Linked DNA regions of Prosthecomicrobium sp. N25. Each later gene encodes a partner of the first gene's protein in a complex. Links are inferred from orthologs where the notes say so. Each region holds a gene or a part of one and is shown on either strand. Other genes may lie near its edges. The genes, in order: uvrA and mfd.

Region 1 (7,508 bases):
GACGAGGACACGATCGCCCTCAACACCAAGTTCCCGATCAGCCTCTTCCCCTATCTCGTCACGCGCGTGCTGATGGTGAGCCCGACCGCCTACGCCAAGATCGGCAACTGGCAGAAGTTCATGCTGACCCCGGCCGGCACGGGGCCTTTCCGGATCACCAAGGTGACGTCCCGCGTCTCCATCGAGATGGTCCGCAACACGGACTATTGGGACAAGACCCGGGTGCCGAAGCTCGAGAAGATGGTGCTCTTCCCGATGCCGGAGGCCAACACCCGGCTCGCCGCCCTGCGCTCCGGCCAGGTCGACTGGATCGAGGTGCCGCCGCCGGACTCCATCCCCTCCCTGAAGGGCGCCGGCTTCCAGATCAGCCTCTGGCCCTATCCGCACATCTGGCCCTGGTTCCTGAGCCAGGCGGACGGCTCGCCCTTCAAGGACAAGCGGGTCCGCTACGCGATCAACTACGCGGTCGACCGCGACGGCCTGATCAAGCTCCTGAACGGCACCGCCAAGCCGGCCTCGGGCTTCTATGATCCGGAGAACGTGCTCTACGGCAAGCCGGAGGTTAAGTTCACCTACGACCCCGCCAAGGCCAAGGCCCTGCTCAAGGAGGCCGGCTACGGTCCCGACAAGCCGGTCAAGGCCAAGATCATGATCTCCACCTCCGGCTCCGGCCAGATGATGCCGATCCCGATGAACGAGCTCGTCCAGCAGAACCTGAAGGACGTCGGCATCGAGGTCGAGTTCGAGACGGTGGACTGGGGCACCATGCTGGTCGCCGCCCGCAACCCGCCGACCGCCGCCATGTCGAAGGGCACCGTGGGGATGAACTTCTCCTCGGGCTTCTCCGACCCGGTGACCCTGTTCCGCTTCTTCCACACGGCGTCCTTCCCGCCGGGCGGCAACAACTGGGCCCAGTTCGCTGCGCCCGCGGTCGACGAGGGACTGAACAAGGCCTATGCCACCTTCGACGAGACCGAGCGCAATGCCATCCTGGCGAAGGTCCACGAGACTGTCGTGAACGATGCCGCGTGGCTCTTCATCGTCCACGACCTGAACCCGCGCGCGATGAGCCCGAAGGTGAAGGGCTTTCAGCCGGCGCAGAGCTGGTTCCAGGACTTCACCCAGGTGACCGTCGTCAAGTGACGGACCGCCCGGTACCGCCGGGCGCTCCTTCGACGCAGGATCCCGTCGCCCGGCACGGCCAGGCGGCGGGATCGGCCATCATGGCCGTCGCGAAGGGGAGGAACCCCTCGCGCTCGTAGAAGCGCCGGGCTCCCGGGTTGTCCGTGGAGACGGACAGGACCAGCGCGGCGAGACCCCGCTCGCGCGCGAAGCGCCGCGCCTCGTCGAGAAGCCGGCGACCGAGCCCGCGCCCCCGATAGGCCGGCTCCACCATCAGTCCCGCCACGTAGCCGATCGGTCCCGTACCGCCGCGGGGCGACAGCCCCGCCTCGACGGAGAGTGCCAAATAGCCCACCGGACGCTCCGCACAGGCGACGAGGACCAGTCCTCTGTGCTGGCGAGCGGCCGCGAAGACCTGCAGGACGGGCGATGCCGCGCCCGCCCGGTCACGCGCGAAGCCCTCCGCGAAGGGATGACCGGCCTGGCGATGGGCGGCGACCTCCTCGCGGTTCAAGGCCGCCGCAAGGTCCGCCACCGCTTCGCGGTCCTCGTCCCGCATCGGCCTGATCTCGATGTCCATCGCTGGGCGTCCCCCGGGGTCGACCGATGATGCCTGATGGGCCGGCGAATCGAAACGCCCGCCGGAGGGAGGAGCCGGCGGGCGTTCGATGGTCCGATCGGGGCTGGGAGGAACCCCCGTCGGCTGTGGCCGGCCGGGGGGAGGACCCGGTGCGGCCGAGGTCGTCGACGTCCTGACGCGGTGCCCGGGCGGTGCCTGTCTGGGAGGAACAACGGCACGGGACCGGGATCCAAGACCGCGGGGACAGCCTCGCTCTGGGTCCGGATCCGCTGTCGGGGGCGGTCCGGGAGGGGCGTCGTCGCCTTTGGCGTCGATCGATGACTGCAAGATAGTGCAGAATGGCTGACATATTGAAGGGGGGCGCCCGCATGTCCGTCATGCGCGTTGTGCAATGCACAATGAAGATCGAGCCATGATCCAGCCTCATCGCTCGCGGGTCGGCGAAATCCCTGGGGTAGGTTCAATCGATCCAGTCGTCGGCCCGGGAGGCCGCGACCCCCGGGATCCTATTCATTGTGCGACGCAGCAGAACGGGACCGCCGGGGGCCGGACGGACGGCATCGGCTTGCCGAGGCATCGCCGGCCGGCTCCGATTCCCGGTGCCGTCCGTGGTCGAATCCCCGAAGAGGTCGGCGGCGTTCCGCGCCCGTCTACTCCGCCGCCGAGGCGGTGCGGCGGGGCGGTCGGCGGTCGAGGAGTTCGGCGAGGAAACGGCCCGTATGGCTGCGCTCCGCCTTGATGACGTCCTCCGGCCGGCCGATGGCGACGATCTCGCCCCCGCCGTCGCCGCCTTCGGGGCCGAGGTCCAGGATCCAGTCCGCGGTCTTGATGACCTCGAGGTTGTGCTCGATGACCACGACCGTGTTGCCCTGGTCGACCAGCTCGTGCAGCACCTCCAGCAGCTTGGCGACATCGTGGAAGTGCAGCCCGGTGGTGGGTTCGTCGAGGATGTAGAGCGTGCGCCCCGTCGAGCGCCGCGACAGCTCCTTGGAGAGCTTCACGCGCTGCGCCTCGCCGCCCGACAGCGTGGTCGCCTGCTGCCCGACGTGGATGTAGCCGAGACCGACGCGCGACAGCGTCTCGAGCTTCTCCCGGATCGCCGGCACCGCCTGGAAGAAGGCGACGCCCTCGTCGACGGTCATGTCGAGCACGTCGGCGATCGACTTGCCCTTGAACTGCACCTCGAGCGTCTCGCGGTTGTAGCGCTTGCCCTTGCAGACGTCGCAGGTCACGTAGACGTCCGGCAGGAAGTGCATCTCGATCTTGATGACGCCGTCGCCCTGGCAGGCCTCGCAGCGGCCGCCCTTGACGTTGAACGAGAAACGCCCCGGCCCGTAGCCGCGCGCCTTCGCCTCCGGCAGCCCGGCGAACCATTCGCGGATGGGTGTGAAGGCCCCGGTGTAGGTCGCCGGGTTGGAGCGCGGCGTGCGCCCGATCGGCGACTGGTCGATGTCGATCACCTTGTCGAGGAACTCCAGGCCGTCGACATGGTCGTGCGGCGCCGGGTTCTCCTTGGCGTTGTTGAGCTTGCGCGCCGCGGAGCGGAACAGCGTGTCGATGACGAGCGTCGACTTGCCGCCCCCCGATACGCCGGTGACGCAGGTGAAGGTGCCGAGCGGGATGTCGGCCGTGACCGACTTGAGATTGTTGCCGCGCGCGCCGACGATGCGGAGCTGCTTGCCCTTGGTGAGCTTGCGGCGGCGCTCGGGCACCTCGATGCCGAGATCCCCGGAGAGGTAGCGGCCCGTCAGCGAGTTGGGGTCGGCCATGATCTCGGCCGGCGTCCCCTGCGAGACGATCCGCCCGCCGTGGATGCCCGCCCCGGGGCCGACGTCGACCACGTAGTCCGCGGTCAGGATGGCGTCCTCGTCATGCTCGACCACGATGACCGTGTTGCCGATGTCGCGCAGGTGCTTCAGCGTCTCGAGCAGCCGCGCGTTGTCGCGCTGGTGGAGCCCGATGGAGGGCTCGTCCAGCACGTAGAGAACGCCCGTCAGGCCCGAGCCAATCTGGGAGGCGAGCCGGATCCGCTGGCTCTCGCCGCCCGACAGCGTCCCGGAGTTGCGCGACAGCGTGAGGTATTCCAGGCCCACGTCGTTCAGGAACTTCAGGCGCTCCCGGATCTCCTTCAGGATCCGCACCGCGATCTCGTTCTGCTTCGGCGTGAGCTCCGCCGGCAGGCATTCGAACCACTGGCCCGCCTTGCGGATCGACAGTTCCGACACTTCGCCGATGTGTCGCCCGGCGATCTTGACCGCCAGCGCCTCCGGCTTCAGCCGGGTGCCGCCGCAGGCCCGGCACGGCGTCGTGGCGAAGTAGCGCTCGATCTCCTCGCGCGACCAGTCGGACTCCGTCTCGCGCCAGCGCCGCTCCAGGTTGGGGATGACGCCCTCGAAGGTCTTCCGGGTCTGGTAGCTGCGCAGCCCGTCGTCATAGGCGAACAGCACCTCCTCGCTTCCCGTCCCGTAGAGGATCGCGGACCGCCCCCGTTCCGGCAGGTCGCGCCAGGGAACGGTGAGCGGGAAGCCGAAATGCTTGCCGAGCGCCTCCAGGGTCTGGGTGGTGAAGGGCGAAGTCGACCGCGCCCAGGGCGCGACCGCGCCCTTGCGGAGCGTCAGGCTCTCGTCCGGCACCACGAGGGCGGGGTCGATCTTCTGCTCGGTGCCCAGACCCGAGCAGGTCGGACAGGCGCCGAACGGGTTGTTGAAGGAGAACAGCCGCGGCTCGATCTCCGAGATCGTGAAGCCGGAGACCGGGCAGGCGAACTTCTCGGAGAAGATCAGCCGACGCGGATCGCCCTTGTCGTCCTTGTCGTCGGCGAACTCGGCGATCGCGATCCCGTCGGCGAGCTTCAACGCGGTCTCGAAGCTGTCGGCGAGCCGGCTCGCCATGTCGGCCCGCACGACGATGCGGTCGACGACCACGTCGATGTCGTGCTTCAGCTTCTTGTCGAGGGCGGGCGCCTCGGAGATCTCGTGGAAGGCGCCGTTGACCTTGACGCGCTGGAAGCCCTTTTTCTGCAGGTCCGCCAGTTCCTTGCGGTATTCGCCCTTGCGGCCGCGCACGATGGGCGCCAGCAGGTAGAACCGCGTGCCCTCGGGAAGCGCCAAGGTCCGGTCGACCATCTGGCTCACCGTCTGGCTCTCGATCGGCAGGCCCGTCGCCGGCGAGTAGGGAACGCCCACGCGCGCGAAGAGCAGGCGCATGTAGTCGTAGATCTCGGTGACCGTGCCTACGGTCGAACGCGGGTTGCGCGAGGTGGTCTTCTGCTCGATCGAGATCGCCGGCGACAACCCGTCGATCTGGTCGACGTCCGGTTTCTGCATCATCTCGAGGAACTGCCGGGCATAGGCCGACAGGCTCTCCACGTAGCGGCGCTGGCCCTCCGCGTAGATCGTGTCGAAGGCGAGCGACGACTTGCCCGATCCCGACAGGCCGGTCATGACCACGAGGCTGTCGCGCGGCAGGTCGAGGTCGACGTTCTTGAGGTTGTGCTCGCGCGCGCCCCGGATGGAGATCGTCTTCAGGGCCGAGGCGCCAGCGCGCGGTCTGTCGGTCATCATCGCTCTCGTCGGCTGCGTCGGCGGGCAGGGTGCACGGCCCGGGGAGCCGGATGTCCCGCAAGTGGGGGCCGGCGGCCCTGTTAACAATACGAGTCCCCCGGCCGGGCGGATGGCTCCGCCGGCCCGCGACCCTCCCACGGGCCTCCTGTCAGGATCCGTCAGGAGCCGCCTGCGGGATCGCCGGATCCCGAGGCCGCCGCCGAACGTTAACGGTTCGCACGCCGTCCCTCAATCCTCGCGGCGCGACTCGGGTGGCTGGGGTGGCTTGCGTTCCGATACGGGCTTGTATAGAACGGATCGGGAACGAATGGCAAGGCCCACCGGGGACCGCACCGGCGAGGGTCCCGTCGGGACGGGCAGGCTGGTCCGTTCCGGGACAGATTGCCGTGGATAAGCCCCGCGGCGCGCGTGGCGCGGGCGCGCCGGCGGGGTAGGGTGGCGGCGGAACAGGAGGTCGTCATGTCCGGAAGCGTGAACAAGGTCATCCTGGTCGGCAATCTGGGCGCCGACCCGGAAATCCGCCGTACCCAGGACGGCCGTCCGATCGTCAACCTCCGCCTGGCCACGACGGACACCTGGCGCGACCGCCAGTCCGGCGAGCGGCGGGAGAAGACCGAGTGGCACCGCGTCGTGATCTTCAACGAGGGTCTCGCGAAGGTCGCGGAGCAGTACCTGAAGAAGGGCATGAAGGTCTACGTCGAGGGCGCGCTGCAGACCCGCGAGTGGGAGGACCAGCAGGGCCAGAAGCGCTTCACCACCGAAGTCGTGCTGCAGAACTTCAACAGCCAGCTGACCATGCTCGACCGCGGTCAGGGCGGCGGTCCCGGCGCCGGATCGGGTGACGATTTCGGCGGCGACCAGGACTTCGGTGGCGGTGGTGGTGGCGGTGGTCGCCCGGCCGCGCGGAGCGTCGGCTACGACCGCGGCGGCGGCTCCGGCGCGCCACGCGCCGGCGGCTCGGGCGGCGGCGGCAGCCGGCCCCCGGCCTTCTCCAATGCCGACATGGACGACGAAATCCCGTTCTGAACGGCGGGCGACGGGGGACGGTCCGTCGCCGATCGCGCGCGGCAGCGTGCGGTCCTGACCGCTCGAGAAGGTGCATCAGGTCGAGGACAGCCGGTCCTGGCCCGATCACGACCGGCCGAGGCGCCCACGGCCGTTTCTGACTGCCGGGCCCTACCCGGACCGTAGGACCGCGGGCGCCGCCTGGATAGCGAGTAGGCTGCTCGGGTAGCTCCCCGTCTTCCGACGCCGTCCCGGGACGTCGCCGTCCCGGGCTCGTTATCGAAGGCCGCGGTTCACTTCACCGTCTGGGCGGCCTTCTCGACGAAGCGACCGTCGAAGGTCTTGGCGAGGTCGATCTTGTCGGCCGCGAAGGTCGGCTCCACGACCTTGAGGAATTCCAGCATGCCCTTGCTCGCCTCGGCGGTGATGACGCCCGTCCGCGAATAGGTCGGCAGGCTCGCCGCCACCGCCTTGACGTAGAGCGCCTTGTCGCCGAGCCAGTATTCTTCCGGCACCGCCGCGGCGACGTCGTCCGGCGAGGCCTTCTCGAGCCACTTCAAAGCCTTGAAGAGCGCGTTGGTGAGGGCCTGGGTCGTGTTCGGGTTGGCCTTGACGAAGTCCGCCTTCAGGTAGAGCGAGGCCGCCGGGTTGGTCGACCCGTAGACCGCCTTGGTGCCCGCCTCCGTGCGGGTGTCGACCAGGATGTTGACCGAGCCGTCCGCCTCCAGCTTGGAGATCACGGGGTCGAGGTGCGAGACCGCGTCGACGTTGCCCTTCTGCAGGGCGGCGACCGCCGAGGCGCCCGAGCCGACTCCGATGATCGAGACCGCGTCCGGCGCAATCCCGTTCTTGGCGAGCAGATAGGAGACGGTCAGGTGCGTCGAGGACCCCGGCGCCGTGACGCCGACCTTGGCCCCCTTGAGGTCCGCGATCGACTTGATCGGCTTGTCCTTGGCGGTCGCCAGCACGATCCCCGGGAAGCGTCCGAGCTCGAGCACGGCGACGATGTCCTGCCCCTTCTCCTGCATGCGGATGGTATGCTCGTAGGCGCCGGTGACCACGTCGACCGAGCCGCCGACCAGCGCCTGCAGCGACTTCGCGCCGCCGCCGAAATCGTTGATGGTGACGTCGAGGCCCTGCTCCTTGAAGAAGCCCTTCCGCTCCGCGATGGTCAGCGGCAGGTAGTAGAGGAGCGGCTTGCCGCCGACGCCGAGTTCCAGCTTGGCCTTCTCGGGCGC
Region 2 (8,235 bases), 280 kb from region 1 along the record:
GGAATCGATCTCGGCGGCGGCCTCGTACGTCCGCTCCCGGGCCCTCGACTTCGGCATCGAGCCGCCGCTCTTCGACAAGCGCGACGTGCACGTCCACGTGCCCGAGGGCGCGACCCCGAAGGACGGGCCCTCCGCGGGCATCGCCATGGCGACCTGCATGGTCTCCGTGATGACCGGCATCCCGATCTCGAAGGACATCGCCATGACCGGCGAGGTGACCCTGCGCGGGCGGGTGCTGCCGATCGGCGGCCTGAAGGAGAAGCTGCTCGCGGCGCTGCGCGGCGGCCTCAAGAAGGTGCTGATCCCGGAGGACAACGCCAAGGATCTGGCCGACATCCCCGAGAACGTGAAGAGCGGGCTCGAGATCGTGCCGGTCAGCCGGATGGACGAGGTCCTGAAGCATGCGCTGTCCCGCCTGCCCGAGCCGATCGAGTGGGAGGAACCGGCGACCGCGCCGGTCGCGGCCGACGACGACGCGTCCGGCGTGACCGCCCACTGAACGCCGACCCGGCGAAGACCATCGAAGCCCCGCAGCCGCAAGGCTGCGGGGTTTTTCTTATGGGGGCCGCGATCGGGCGCGACCGGGACCCGAAAGGCGGCACCGATGCTCGAAAAAGTGGCCGCTCTGCGCGAAAAAGCCTTGCGGACCGCGCGTTTTCCGGGCTTTTGGCTAGCCCATGATCCGCGAGGGCGACTCGTGCGGGCCGGCTCGGTCCTGCATCGTTGAAGTCGCGGCGCGGGCCCTGGCGTCAGACGCGCGAGGGCTCCGGGTCCGGATCGAGCCGCGCGAGGCCCGGAGGCCTCCCCGCGAGGCCGGGTTGCGCCCGGCCGCGAGGTTCATCAGCAGGACCGGGTCCGGCGGGCCCGGCCGGCCAGACCAAGAAGGAACTTGAGGCATGAACAAGAACGAGCTGATCGCCGAGGTCGCCACCAAAACGGGCCTGACCAAGGCCGCCGCCGGTGAGGCGGTGGACGCGACCTTCGATGCGATCTCCGCCGCGCTGTCCAAGGGCGACGACGTGAAGATCGCCGGCTTCGGCAACTTCAACGTGGCCGCGCGCGCCGCCTCCGAGGGCCGCAATCCGCGCACCGGCGAGACCATCAAGATCCCGGCGCAGAAGGCGCCGAAGTTCCGGGCCGGCAAGGGCCTCAAGGACGCCGTCAACGGCTGATCCGCCTCCGTCTTGCGACCGTTGCGAGCCCCGTCCGGACCCTCCGGGCGGGGCTTTCGCGTTCGCAGGGCGCCCCAGGGGCCGCGCTCGTCCGTCCGGGGCATGGCGGCGCTGGCGATGCCCCGCCCGACAATGATCACATTGGCTCCCTAGACCCGCGTGCGGGGCAGACGCCATCGGCCGGCCAGGGCTCGCGGCACAAGGGGGGCAGGGGATGAGTGTTCGGCGGCGGCTCGGCAAGGCCTTGACCCGCATGGGCTTCCGGCGAAGCTGGGAGGACCGGTGCTTCTCCGCCGCCCGCCGGTGGTCCAACCGGGAGCTCGCGCGCTTAGCACCCCTGTTCTCCGGCGACGTGGTCAACGTCAGCGCCTGGGAGGACAAGGACAAGGAAGGGCGGCGCTACGCCGACTATTTCCCGGGCAAGCGCTCCTACACGATCACGAACTACGGGACCGAACAGGGCGTGCTGCAGGGTCGCGAGGACGAGCTGTTCCTCGATCTCGAAAAGCCGCTCGATCCCGCGCTGGAACGGCGCTTCGACGTCGTCTTCAACCACACCACGCTGGAGCACGTCTGGGATTTCCGCACGGCCTTCGCGCATCTCTGCGCGCTGTCCGCCGACATCGTGATCCTGGTGGTGCCCTGGATCCAGCCGCAGCACACCGACTACGGCGACTTCTGGCGCTTCTCGCCCCAGGCGCTCGCCCGCCTGTTCGACGAGGAAGGCTTCACGACCCTCTACCTGTCCTGGGGGCGGGGCGAGGGCGAGGCCGTCTACGTCTTCGGGATCGGGACGCGGAAGCCGGAGACGTGGCGGGACCGCTTTGCGGAGAGCCTCGTCGACCCGTCGGCGCCCGGTTTCCTGAAGCTCCCGCCGGACTACGCCGGCCGCCGTCTCTTCCCCGGGGCACCGTGACCGGCGAGGCCGGTCACCGCCCGCGCTTGCCTTTGCCGAGGCTCGTCAGCGACGGGTAGCGGCCGCGGGGCACGACCGCGGGCGGGGCGGGGGGCGGCGTCGGCTTCAGGTGCAGGCGCTTGGGATCCTGGGGCGGGGCGGCCGGGGAGTCGGGAGTCCTGGGGGCGGCGACGTCCTTGCCTTCCGCGATGCGCACGAGCTGGGCGAGAACCACGGCGGCGCCCTTGAGGCGGTCTTCGGGGCGCGGCCAGTCGCGGGTCAGCACGATCTTCTGGTCGGGCCGGATCTTGGCCAGCGAGCCCTGCTCGGCGATCCAGCGGACGAGGCCGGCGCCGTTGGCGAACTTGCTCTCCCGGAACGAGATCACGACGCCCTTCGGGCCGGCGTCGATCTTGTCGACGTTGGCCTTCCGGCAGAGGCTCTTGATGAAGACGATCTTGAGCAGGTGCTCGACCTCCTCGGGGAGGGGGCCGAAGCGGTCGATCATCTCGGCCCCGAAGGCGTCGATCGCCTCGGTGGTCTCCAGGTCCGCCAGGCGCCGGTAGAGGCCGAGGCGGAGCTGCAGGTCGCCGACGTAGGTTTCGGGGATGAGGACGGGGGTGCCGACCGTGATCGACGGGGACCACTTCTCCTCCTGGACCTCCTCGATGTCGCCGGCCTTCAGCGAGGCGACGGCCTCCTCGAGCATCTGCTGGTAGAGCTCGTAGCCGACCTCCTTGATGTGGCCGGACTGCTCGTCGCCGAGCAGGTTCCCGGCGCCGCGGATGTCGAGGTCGTGGCTGGCGAGCTGGAAGCCCGCCCCGAGGCTGTCGAGAGACTGGAGCACCTTCAGCCGCCGCTCCGCCCCGGCGGTCAGCGTCTTGTCGGCCGGGACGGTCAGGAGCGCATAGGCGCGGACCTTCGACCGTCCGACGCGGCCGCGCAGCTGGTAGAGCTGGGCGAGGCCGAACATGTCGGCACGGTGGATGATGAGGGTGTTGGCGGTCGGGATGTCGAGGCCGGACTCGACGATGGTCGTGGAGAGAAGGACGTCGTACTTGCCCTCGTAGAAGGCCGTCATGACGTCCTCGAGCTCGGTCGCCGGCATCTGGCCGTGGGCGATGCAGACCTTCACCTCCGGCACGGTCTGCTCCAGGAACTCCTTGCGCGCAGCGAGGTCGGAGACGCGCGGCACGACATAGAAGGACTGGCCGCCACGGTAGTGCTCGCGCAGGAGCGCCTCGCGGACGACCAGCGCGTCGAAGGGCGACACGAAGGTGCGCACGGTCAGCCGGTCGATCGGCGGGGTGGCGATGACGGAGAGCTCGCGGACGCCCGTCAGGGCGAGCTGCAACGTGCGCGGGATCGGGGTGGCGGTCAGGGTGAGGACGTGGACGTCGGCCTTGAGCTCCTTCAGGCGCTCCTTGTGCTTGACGCCGAAGTGCTGCTCCTCGTCGACGACCAGGAGCCCCAGGTCGCGGAACTTGACGCCCTTGGCGAGCAGGGCATGGGTGCCGACGACGATGTCGCAGTGGCCGCTCTCGAGCTCCTTGCGGGTGGCGTCGGCGTCCTTGGCGGAGACGAGACGGGAGAGCTGGGCGACCCGGAAGGGGAGGCCGCGGAAGCGCTCCTCGAAGGTGCGGAAATGCTGGCGGGCGAGAAGCGTGGTCGGCACCACGACGGCGACCTGCTTGCCCGAGGCGGCGACCGTGAAGGCGGCGCGCAGCGCCACCTCGGTCTTGCCGAAGCCGACGTCGCCGCAGACCAGGCGGTCCATCGGCCGGCCGGCGGCGAGATCCTCGTGCACGGCCGCGATGGCGGCGAGCTGGTCGTCGGTCTCCTCGTAGGGGAAGCGGGCGGCGAACTCGTCGGCGAGGCCCTCGGCGGGGGTGAGGACCGGGGCGGGTCGCAGGAGGCGGGCGGCGGCGGTCTTGATGAGGCTGTCCGCGATCTCGCGGATGCGCTTCTTCATCTTCGCCTTGCGGGCCTGCCAGGCGACGCCGCCGAGCTTGTCGAGCTGGACCTCGGCGTCGTCGGAGCCGAAGCGGGTCAGGAGCTCGATGTTCTCGACCGGCAGGTAGAGCTTGTCGCCGCCCGCATAGACGAGTTCCAGGCAGTCGTGCGGGGCGCCGGCGGCCGTGATGGTCTTCAGGCCCGTGAAGCGGCCGATGCCGTGGTCGACATGGACGACGATGTCGCCCTCGGCGAGCCCGGTCACCTCCGTCAGGAACTCGGAGCCCTTGGCGCGACGCTTCTTGGCCCGCACGAGGCGGTCGCCCAGGATGTCCTGCTCGCCCAGGATGGCGACGTCGTCGATCTCGACGCCCGCCTCGATGCCGAGCACCCCGACGCCGACCGCGCCCTTCGGCAGGGCCAGGATCTCGGGGAAGGTCCTGACCGGCTTCAGGTCCGTCAGGCCATGGTCGCCGAGGACCTGCGCCAGGCGATCGAGCGCCCCGTCCGACCAGGCGGCGATCATCACCCGGCGCCCGGCCTTGCCGAGTTCGCGCACGTGGGAGACCGCCGCGTCGAAGACGTTGACGTCCCCGGCCTGGCGTTCGGTCAGGAAGCTGCGCCCCTGGCGGCCGCCGAGGTCGAGGACCGCGGGACTGTCCGGAACCGCGAAGGGGGAAAGGTTGGCGACCTTGCGGGCCTCCAGCCGGCCGTGCCACTCCGCCGCGGTCAGGTAGAGCGCCTCGGGCTCGACCGGCTTGTAGGGGACCGCACCGCCGCGCGCGTCGCCCATCGCCTCGCGGCGGGCCTCGTAGTGCTCGCGGATCTGGTCGAGCCGCTCGCCGACGCTCTCCTCGACGTGGCTCTCCAGGACGAGCGGCACGTCGCCGACATGGTCGAAGAGCGTCTCCAGCTTCTCGTGGAAGAGCGGCAGCCAGTGCTCCATGCCGGCGTAGCGGCGGCCCTCGGAGATGTGCTGGTAGAGGACGTCGTCCTTGGTGGTCGCGCCGAAGCGGGCCACGTAGGCACGGCGGAAGCGGCTCACCGTGTCGGGGACGATGGTCACCTCCGACATGGGCACCCATTCGAGGCGCTTCAGGCTGCCGGTGGTGCGCTGGGTCTCGGCGTCGAAGCGGCGGATCGACTCCAGCGTATCGCCGAAGAAGTCGAGCCGGACGGGGGCCTCGGCGCCAGGCGCGTAGAGGTCGAGGATGCCGCCGCGCACGGCGTATTCGCCGGTTTCCCGAACCGTCGACGTGCGCGAGAAGCCGTTGTTCTCCAGCCAGCGGACGAGGTCCGCCATGTCGACCCGATTGCCGGGCACGGCCGAGAAGGTCTCGGCGGCGATGAGCGCGCGCTCGGGCACGCGCTGGACGACGGCGTTGACGGTGGTCAGCAGGACCACCGGCTTGTCGGTCGCCTCGGGCTTGGCGAGGCGCGACAGCGTGTTCATCCGCCGCGCGACGACTTCCGGGGTGGGCGAGACGCGGTCGTAGGGCAGGCAGTCCCAGGCCGGGAAGGTCATCACCTTCACGTCTGGGGCGAAGAAGCCGAGGGCCGCCTCCAGGCTCGCCATGCGGGCGCCGTCGCGCGCCACCGCCAGGAGGCCCGGCCGGCCGCCGCGTCCGCCTTGCGCGCGGGCGAGGTCGCCGATCGCGAGGGCCTCCAGGCCGTCGGGCAGGCTGGCGACGGTGACGTGGCGGTGGCGGTCGAACAGGCCTTTGAGGGGCTTCATGCGTCGAGATCCGTGCGGGCGCCGGGGCGCCGCGAAGGGGGTGGGTTCGGCGAGCGGCCGGCGAGGGCGCGCCGGGGGCTCAACGCATGACGAGACCGCCCGGCTGCGTGTGGAAGGCCTTGACCTGCCGGAAGAGCGGCGTGTCGTAGTTGCCCGGCGTCTCCTCGCGGTCGATGATCCAGGCGAATAGATCGCGGTCCGGCACGTCCATCAGCCGCTCGAACTCCGCGAAGTCCGTCTCGGACAGGGTCGCCAGGTGGGCGTCCGCGAAGGTGCCGAGGAGAAGGTCCATTTCCTTCGTCCCGCGATGCCAGGCGCGGAAGAGCGCCTTCTTGCGCGAGGGCGGCAGGCCGTCGGAGGAGATCTGGGTGCCGGACATCGGTCTGAAGCCTCGTCGGAACAGGCGAGCGCCGCCGGGGCCGGGAGGCGGCACCGTCGGGACATGGCGGCGGGGGCGCCGCGGGGCACATATAGCGTGGCCGGCCCGGCCTGTCAGGTCCGGGCCGCGCATCCTGCCCCGGCGCGGGGCGCGGGGCGGCCGCCACGGACAGGGCCGAAATCGCCGGTCGGGGTGGCGGCCGCACTCGTCTCGACTTGTTAAATGTTGAAGTATTCACAAGCTCGCAACCGAGATCCTCGGTAATCATTGCAGGCGTGAGCGTTACGGCGCAGTCTCATTCAGGACTATGCAGCCTCCTCAGTGCCTGCCGACGTGTCGATGCCCCAATCTCATTCCGCCTCGCTCTCCACCTTCCGGGCCGTCCTGGCCGACGAGACCGGCGGCTATTCGGTGGTGGCGGCCATCATGGTGCCGGTCTGGATCGGGCTGACCGGCTTCGCCTGCGAGGCGGGGCTGTGGCTCTACTCGAAGCGCACCATGCAGGGCGCCTCGGATCTCGCGGCGGTCAGCGGCGCCACGGCGGGCAAGACCTCGGCGGCGGCGGCGCTTGCGGAGGCCAAGGCGGTCGCCGCCTCGATCGGCTTCGTGGACGGGACGGGCGGCGCGGTCGTCACGGTGAGCCGGCCCCCGACCCAGGGCGCCTACGCGGCGCGGCCGACCGCCGTGGAGGTGACGATCGTCCAGGACGAGCCGCGCTGGGTGTCGGCCCTGTGGAACGCCACGCCTGTGCGCGCCTCGGTCCGCTCGGTCGCGCTGCCGATCGAAGGCGGCGGCTGCGTCCTGGCCCTCAACCGCACGACGTCCGGCGCCGTGACGATCCAGGGCACGTCGGACGTGCGGCTCAGCCAGTGCGGGCTCTACGACAACTCCGCGTCCGCCAGCGCGCTGGTGGTCGGCGGGTCGGCGACCTTGCGGGCGCAATCGGTCGACACCGTCGGCGGGATCAGCGGGTCCTCGGCCATCACGGCGACGGACGGCATGCGGACCGGTTCGGCCGTCAGCCCCGACCCCTACGCGACGGCGACCTTCCCGCCGCGGACCGGCTGCACCGCGAACAGCCTGGACGTGAAGGGCAAGAAGACGCTGAGCCCGGGCGTCTATTGCAACGGCCTCAGCTTCAATGCCAATGCCGAGGCGACGCTCGAGCCCGGGATCTACTACATCGACCGGGGCAGCCTCACGGTGAACGGCGGCGCCACCATCACGGGCACCGGGGTGACGCTCGTCTTCACCTCGTCGACGGGCTCGAACTATGCGACGGCGGCCATCTCCGGCGGGGCTTCGGTCAATCTGTCAGCACCGACCTCGGGTCCGCTCGCGGGCATCGCCGTCTTCGCCGACCGCAACATGCCTGTGGGCACGACCTTCAAGTTCAACGGCGGCTCGACCCAGTCGATCCAGGGCGCGATCTACGTGCCGACCGGCAAGGTCGATTATGCGGGCGGGGCCGGGGCGGGCGGCGGCTGCACGCAGCTGGTGGCGGACACGATCACCTTTTCGGGCAACGCCCAGTTCGAGCTGAACTGCTCGGGCCGAGGCACGCGGACGATCGGAGGCGCGGGTGCGCGGCTGGTGGAGTAAGTCGGCAGGCCGGCTTCCGGCGCGCCGCGGCCTGGTGGCGGACCGCCGCGGGGCGGCGATCCTCGAGCTGTCGCTCGTGCTGCCGCTCCTCTTCATGCTGGCGCTGCTGGCGACCGATTTCGGCTTCGGGCTGTTCCGCGGCCTCCAGGTCCAGAATGCCGCGCAGTCGGGCCTGCGGTCCGCGGTGGTTGGCGGCTTCGACGCGGCCCGGATCACGGCGGTCGTCCAGGGAGCGGCGGGCGCGTCGGGCATCACCATGGCGTCGGCGCCGCGCCAGTTCTGCGGCTGCCCGGCGACGACCGGGGTCCAGGAGATCGCCTGCTCGTCGACCTGCAGCGGCGGGGCCACGGCCGGGACCTACGCGACCCTGACGCTGACCGCCCGCTACACGCCGTGGCTGGCGACGCCGTTGCTGCCGAACGGCCTCACCTTCACGACCCGTCCCCTGGTCCGGCTGCAATGACCCGGCTGGCGCGCGACCGGCGCGGCGTCTCGGCCG

What was found.
Region 2: the proteins of uvrA (region 1) and mfd are in contact, whole or in part, in a crystal structure (PDB 4DFC), measured with the Escherichia coli proteins. The link is inferred for Prosthecomicrobium sp. N25 from one-to-one orthologs.

What each region holds. Positions count from the first base shown.
Region 1 is NZ_JBBCAT010000001.1:2,727,040-2,734,547, forward strand. The notes cover bases 2,153-5,631. They hold uvrA (excinuclease ABC subunit UvrA), read right to left. Parts: upstream 5,266-5,631; coding sequence 2,353-5,265; downstream 2,153-2,352. Outside these bases: WBG79_RS12455 (ABC transporter substrate-binding protein), read left to right, coding at 1-1,143; WBG79_RS12460 (GNAT family N-acetyltransferase), read right to left, coding at 1,136-1,702; ssb (single-stranded DNA-binding protein), read left to right, coding at 5,725-6,291; WBG79_RS12475 (ABC transporter substrate-binding protein), read right to left, coding at 6,564-7,508. UniProt on the Escherichia coli protein: The UvrABC repair system catalyzes the recognition and processing of DNA lesions. UvrA is an ATPase and a DNA-binding protein. A damage recognition complex composed of 2 UvrA and 2 UvrB subunits scans DNA for abnormalities.
Region 2 is NZ_JBBCAT010000001.1:3,005,175-3,013,409, reverse strand. The notes cover bases 1,902-6,107. They hold mfd (transcription-repair coupling factor), read right to left. Parts: upstream 5,756-6,107; coding sequence 2,102-5,755; downstream 1,902-2,101. Other genes in these bases: WBG79_RS13680 (FAD assembly factor SdhE), read right to left, coding at 5,835-6,107; WBG79_RS13690 (hypothetical protein), read left to right, coding at 1,902-2,088. Outside these bases: lon (endopeptidase La), read left to right, coding at 1-499; WBG79_RS13695 (HU family DNA-binding protein), read left to right, coding at 897-1,172; more of WBG79_RS13690, read left to right, coding at 1,387-1,901; more of WBG79_RS13680, read right to left, coding at 6,108-6,134; WBG79_RS13675 (TadE/TadG family type IV pilus assembly protein), read left to right, coding at 6,474-7,736; WBG79_RS13670 (TadE/TadG family type IV pilus assembly protein), read left to right, coding at 7,771-8,199; WBG79_RS13665 (TadE/TadG family type IV pilus assembly protein), read left to right, coding at 8,196-8,235. UniProt on the Escherichia coli protein: Couples transcription and DNA repair by recognizing RNA polymerase (RNAP) stalled at DNA lesions. Mediates ATP-dependent release of RNAP and its truncated transcript from the DNA, and recruitment of nucleotide excision repair machinery to the damaged site.